DNA from 3 places in the Halomonas sp. MCCC 1A11062 genome. Region 1 is predicted to be linked to each of the others. Evidence: predicted binding sites of a transcription regulator. Region 1 holds the regulator's gene; each other region holds the start of a gene.
The links. The regulator sigma-54, encoded in region 1, starts transcription at its own class of promoters, with help from an activator protein. The targets are predictions, from matches to a motif close to TGGCACNNNNNTTGCTNT.
Positions count from the first base shown of each region.

Region 1 (2,203 bases):
AAATCGCTCGGGCGCTGGCCACCGAGCCGGCCTTCATTCTGCTGGACGAGCCCTTTGCCGGGGTCGACCCGATCTCGGTGGGCGAGATCAAGGGCATCATCCGCCAGCTGAAGGCCCGCGACATCGGCGTGCTGATCACCGATCACAACGTTCGCGAGACGCTGGACATCTGCGATTCGGCCTATATCGTCGGCGACGGCCAGATCATCGCGGAAGGTGACGCCGAAGCCATCCTGGCCAACCGGCGCGTGCGCGAAGTCTATCTCGGCGAGGACTTCCGGCTATAGCGCTCTCGCGCCCATAACGCATTCTTCGCCGACAAGCAAGAATCTGATCTTAAATTAAAAGCTTCTAACAGGCATGAATATTGCCGATGGCATGCTTATTGCAGCCTCGAGCTCTTGCAAGTGATCCTCGGCCAGTCTAGGGTAGAGTCTTTCCGGCAAATGAGCCCATTATTCTCATGGCCATGAAAGCATCATTGCAACTGCGAGTCGGCACTCAGCTGACCATGACACCACAGCTACAGCAGGCCATCGCGCTGCTGCAGCTCTCCACCCTGGACTTGCGCCAGGAGATCCAGCAAGCTCTCGAGTCCAATCCCATGCTGGAGCTCGACGACGGCTTCGGCGAACAGGCCGTCAGCGAACCCCAGAGCGACGACTGGGCCAGCGAAATTCCCGGTGAGCTCTCCACCGACAGCGACTGGACGGATACCTATCCCGATCATGGCAGCGGCGCCGCCGGCGCCACCGGTGAAGGCCCCGACTTCGAACGCCAGGCCTCTGGGCAGACGCTGGCCGGCCACCTGATGTGGCAGTTGGCGATGATCGATGTGAACGAGCGTCAGCGCCAGATTGCCGAGAGCCTGATCGATGCCGTGGACGGCACCGGCTACCTGACCCAGCCGCTGGAAGAGATCCGCGACGGCCTGCGGCGCCAGGGCCTCGAGGGGTTGCCCACCCGCGAGGTCGAGCAGGTGCTGCTGCGCCTGCAGCAGTTCGAACCCACCGGTGTCTTCGCCCGGGATCTACGCGAATGCCTGATGCTGCAGCTCGCCACCCTGCCTGACGACACTCCCCTGCTGCCCCAGGCACGCCGCCTGGTGCGCCAGTTTCTCGAGGCCTTGGCCGCCGACGACCGCCGCCTGCTCAAGCGCCGCCTGAGCCTGGACGACGAGGCCCTCGACGACGCCATTGCCCTGGTACGCTCCCTGAACCCCCGCCCCGGCAGCGACTATGCCGAGGTCGGCAGCAACTACATCACCCCCGACCTGGTCGCCTATCACGACGAGTCCGGCTGGCGCGTAGAGCTCAATGCCGAAGCGCTGCCACGGCTGCGCATCCAGCCCGACTACGTCGCCCTGGTGCGGCGCGCCGACAAGAGCCAGGACAACCAGTTTCTCAAGGACCACCTTCAGGAAGCTCGCTGGCTGATGAAGAGCCTGGCCAGCCGTAACGACACCCTGCTGCGGGTGGGGCGCGAGATCATGGCCCGCCAGATCGACTTCCTGGAGCAGGGCGAGGAGGCGATGAAGCCCCTGGTGCTGGCCGACATCGCCCAGGCCGTGGAGATGCACGAGTCGACCATATCGCGGGTGACGACGCAGAAGTTCATCCACACGCCGCGCGGCGTATTCGAACTGAAGTATTTCTTCTCCAGCCATGTCGGCGGCAACGGCGAGGGGGACGCTCACTCCAGCACCGCGATTCGCGCCCGCATTCGCAAGCTGATCGCCGACGAGCCACCGCGCAAGCCGCTCTCGGACAGCCGCCTGGTGGAGCTGCTGGCCGACGACGGCATTCAGGTGGCGCGCCGCACCGTGGCCAAGTATCGTGAAGCGCTGGGGATACCCTCCTCGAGCGAACGCAAGCGCTTTCGTTGAAGTCGAAACGCAGCGTTGACAGCGGACAAGAGCGTCGTTCGGAGGGGTTTGCAAGGAGGCAAAAAGGGTTACAATCAAACCACCACTCGAAGGACGAAGGAGCTTGTCATGCAAGTCAACATCACCGGCCATCATGTTGAACTGACCGATTCCCTGCGTGACTACGTGAGCGAGAAGCTTAGCCGCGTCCAACGGCACTACGACAACATCACCAACGTCCAGGTCACCCTGTCCATCGAGAAGGAGCGCCAACAGGCCGCCTGCACGCTGCATGCCGCCGGTGCCGACCTGCATGCCGAAGCCTCCGACCCGGACATG
Region 1 is NZ_JABFTW010000004.1:49,500-51,702, reverse strand. Features, by position in the region: gene lptB (LPS export ABC transporter ATP-binding protein) at 1-287, shown strand, start outside; gene HOP58_RS05635 (RNA polymerase factor sigma-54) at 464-1,885, shown strand; gene raiA (ribosome-associated translation inhibitor RaiA) at 1,994-2,203, shown strand, end outside.

Region 2 (2,203 bases), on a different contig from region 1:
ACACCACCCCGATGCGCATCAGATGCGCCGTCAGCCCATACAGCCCGAGGGCGGGAATTACCGCCGTCAGCAGCACCACATGCCAGCGGCGCTCGCCCAGCAACAGCAGCAGCGAACCGATCATGAACGGCGCCACCCAGGTCAGCGGAAAGCGATCCACCAGCACGATGAAGCCCAGCACGAAGAGAAACGGCCAGGTCTGATGCCACAGATGCCCCAGCTCGGGCAGGCGGAAGAACGGCAGGCGCCGGCGAATCAGCGCGATGGCGCTGAGCAGCGCCAGGGCCAGGGCGCAGACCAGCATGACCCAGGCGCCGAGAGTGGCCAGGGTACGGGGATGCATGCCGACGGCGAAGCCGCGACCGCCGTAGGTGGGCACGACCCAGGTGAGCAGCAGCACCGCGAGGGCGGCGACGCCCAGGCCGGACCAGAAATTCATGCGTAGCGAATCAGACATAGCGAACAGGTTATTTATCGGTGAGTGGGCAGCGAGCAGCGTTTTTTCTTGAATTAGGGCTTGTCGCTAAAAACTTTTGCTGAGTTGGGCTCAGACACAGCACCCTATGCGCTGGTGGAATCCGGCTCAATCCATTGGTTCGACGTTTAATCAACGCAGACGAATGAGTTCCGACGGAGAGACATTGGCTATGTTGGTGGAAGCTGGCGATCCAACATGGTGCATGACCGGAGAAATTGCACCGCTGTGGAGCGAAAAAAACCTGAAAATCGCCCGGCTACATGATGCAACACGCTGTCGCCACAGAGTGGTGCACGCCATCAGGCGGCTTTTTATAATGAGCACAGTGGGTTGCGTGCCGCTGGGGCGTTGATGGTGCAAGTTGGCACGCAACCTGCATTAGGTTGGCCAGCGCCATGTTCGTGCATGGTGAACGTGGGCAGGAAATCTGCCGCGTGCTACAACACATGCTGGAATGAACCAGCGCAGTGGACTTCAGCCAAAACGAATCGAGCTACCGCTCAAACGGAGGACACAATGTCAGCCAAGACTCTCGCCCTGATCGAAGAACATGATGTGAAGTGGGTGGACCTGCGTTTCACCGACACTCGGGGTAAGGAACAGCATGTCACCATTCCGGCCCGCGACGTGAACGAGGAGTTCTTCGAGAACGGCCAGATGTTCGATGGCTCCTCCATCCATGGCTGGAAGGGCATCAATGAGTCGGACATGATTCTGCGCCCGGAAGACGGCACCGCCTTCCTCGACCCGTTCACCGAAGATTCCACCCTGGTATTGCGCTGCGACATCATCGAGCCGGCCACCATGCAGGGCTACGAGCGCGACCCGCGCTCCATCGCCAAACGCGCCGAGGCCTACCTGCAGTCCACCGGACTGGGCGACACCGCCTTCTTCGGCCCCGAGCCCGAGTTCTTCATCTTCGATGAGGTACATTGGAAGGCCGACATCGAAGGCGCCATGTACAAGATCACCTCCGAAGAGGGTGCCTGGTCTACCGATCGCCAGCTCGAAGGCGGCAACCTGGGCCACCGTCCGCGGGTCAAGGGCGGCTACTTCCCGGTGCCCCCGGTCGACAGCTTCCATGACATCCGTGGCGCTATGTGCAACACCCTGGAAGCCATTGGCCAGACCGTCGAGGTGCATCACCACGAGGTGTCCAACGCCGGCCAGAACGAGATCGGTGTGAAGTTCAACACCCTGGTGAAGAAGGCCGACGAAGTCCAGGAAATGAAGTACGTGATCCACAACGTGGCCCACGCCTACGGCAAGACCGCCACCTTCATGCCCAAGCCGCTGGTCGGCGACAACGGCAGCGGCATGCACGTGCACCAGTCGTTCTGGAAGGACGGTCAGAACCAGTTCGCCGGCGACCAGTACGCTGGCCTGTCCGAAATGGCGCTCTACTACATCGGCGGCATCATCAAGCACGCCCGTGCCCTGAACGCCTTCACCAACGCTTCGACCAACTCCTACAAGCGTCTGGTGCCGGGCTTCGAGGCGCCGGTCATGCTGGCCTACAGCGCCCGTAACCGTTCGGCTTCCATCCGCATTCCCTACACCGCGAGCCCCAAGGGCAAGCGTGTCGAGGCTCGCTTCCCGGATCCGACCGCCAACCCCTACCTGGCCTTCGCTGCCATGCTGATGGCCGGTATCGACGGCATCAAGAACAAGATCCATCCTGGCGATGCCATGGACAAGAACCTCTATGACCTGCCGCCGGAAGAG
Region 2 is NZ_JABFTW010000018.1:27,137-29,339, forward strand. Features, by position in the region: gene HOP58_RS17075 (hypothetical protein) at 1-439, opposite strand, end outside; gene glnA (glutamate--ammonia ligase) at 995-2,203, shown strand, end outside.
Region 2: glnA (glutamate--ammonia ligase) is a predicted target of sigma-54. The motif match lies at 841-858, and genes of this name have one in related genera.

Region 3 (2,203 bases), on a different contig from region 1:
GAAGCCGATCCGCTCATAGACCGCGCGCTGGTTGAACGGGTCGGGAGAGAGAAAGCCGTCGATGTTGCCGGCGCGCAGGTTGGCGACCATCTCGGGCGGCGGGATGACGCGAATCTGGATGTCCCGATCCGGATCGAGACCGTGTTCGGCCACGTAGTAGCGCAGCAGGAAGTTGTGCATCGAGTACTCGAAGGGCACGCCGAAGGTGAAACCGCGCCACTGCTCGGGGTCGCGCTTGTCCTGATGGTCGTTGTGCAGCACGATCGCCTGGCCGTTGACGTTCTCGATGGCCGGCGCAACGAAGTGCCGCGAACTGGAGCCGGCGCCCAGGGTCATGGCCAGCGGCATCGGCGTCAGCATGTGGGCGGCATCGAAGCGGTCGTTGAGCGAATTGTCGCGGATCAGCGCCCAGCCCGCAGCCTTGATCACGTTCACGTCGAGCCCGTAGCGTTCGTAGAAGCCCATGGGGTGGGCCATGATGATCGGCGTGGCGCAGGTGATGGGGATGAAGCCGATATCCAGCTGGCTCTTCTCCAGCGGCCCCAGGCTCTCCTGGGCGGCGGCCTTGATCGCGCCCAGCGGCAGAATGGTAGACAGCGCTGCCGCCACGGTACCGCCGCCGACCAGCTTCATGAACTGGCGGCGATGCATGTCGCTGTGGCCGAAGATGCCGCGCACCAGAGCGCTCTCCACGACGCGATCCATCATCGCTTCGCTGTCGCGTGGGGCGTCGCTGGCATCATCGCGGCTGGCCGAACACTCACCACAGCCGCAGTGGCGGCCATGGACCAGTGACTGACGATGATCGAACGGGTTTCCCAGACTGTTGTGATCGTTGTTCATGTGGTTCCCCTCGAGAACGCAGGTAATCGATTGCCTGCACTCGCCTGGTGCATGGGGACAAGGCGTGCCGGCACTCTCTCCTGCCAAGCGAGTCACGTGCCATTCCTCGTGCTTTTCTTTCTAGTTTCGTAAAAACAATGGCTTGCAGGATGAGAGAGAGTGGCGGGAAAAGGCGACGATATGCGACGAAATTCCGTCATTGACGATATCTCGTTGCTTTCACGACGAAATGTCGTCACTGGTACGCTGCTTGTATGGATCAGGGCAGACTTCCTGTTGGAGTTCCACCATGTCTCTGCCCCAGGTACCGGAGCGCTTTGCCTTCGATCATGCCCCCATCGCCATGCTGCTGGCCGATCCCCGGGCCGACCGGCTGCTGGCCGCCAACGCCGAGGCGTGTCGCCTGCTGGGTGCCGACTTCGAGCGGCTCGCCTCACGCCCCTTCAGCCACTGCCTGGGACCTTCGTTGCCGATGTGGGTAGCGTTCAGCGACGAAACCCAGCAGCGCTCACCGGCCTGGTCCGACGACCTGCTGCTGTTCGATGTGCAGCGCGCTCCGCGCCGGGTGGAGGTGTACGGGCAGGCGCTGGACGAGCATTGCTTGATGTTCGGCGTGATCGAGCTCGACAAGGCCGAGCAGCGCCGGGCGCGGGCCGAACTGTGGCGGCGTCACCGTCGCGGTCATGTGGGCTGGGAGCGGGTCGAGCAGGTGTTCGAGCGCATCGAGCGGCAAAACCAGTTGATCCTGGGCGCCGCCGGGGAGGGCATCTACGGGCTCGACGCCGAGGGCCGCACCACCTTCGTCAACCCGGCCGCCGAGCGCATCCTGGGCTGGAGTAGCGAAGACATGGTCGGCCATGACGCTCACCTGATGTTCCACCACACCCATGCCGACGGCAGCCACTTTCCTGTGCAGCAGTGTCCGATCCACGCCTCCTTCAGCGATGGTCAGGTGCATCGGGTCGACAACGAGGTGTTCTGGCACAAGAACGGCGAGGCGATCCCGGTGGAGTACACCAGCACGCCGATCTTCGAGACCGGGCGGCTGGTGGGCGCCGTGGTGCTGTTCCGTGACATTCGCGAGCGCAAGCGGGCCGAACAGCAGCTGCGCGATGCCCTGGCCGAGGTGGAATCGCTAAGGCAGCGCCTGGAGCTGGAGAACCAGTATCTGCAGGAAGAGATCACCGCCGAGATCAACCATCGTGAGATCGTCGGCGAGAGTCCGGCAGTGGCCCACCTGGTGCGCCAGATCGCGCTGGTGGCGCCCACCGACGCCAACGTGCTGGTCACCGGCGAGTCGGGCACCGGCAAGGAGCTGATCGCCCGAGCGATCCACGCCGGCAGCAGCCGCAGCGACCGG
Region 3 is NZ_JABFTW010000026.1:39,648-41,850, forward strand. Features, by position in the region: gene HOP58_RS19800 (CmpA/NrtA family ABC transporter substrate-binding protein) at 1-843, opposite strand, end outside; gene HOP58_RS19805 (sigma 54-interacting transcriptional regulator) at 1,133-2,203, shown strand, end outside.
Region 3: HOP58_RS19800 (CmpA/NrtA family ABC transporter substrate-binding protein) is a predicted target of sigma-54. The motif match lies at 928-945, and genes of this name have one in related genera.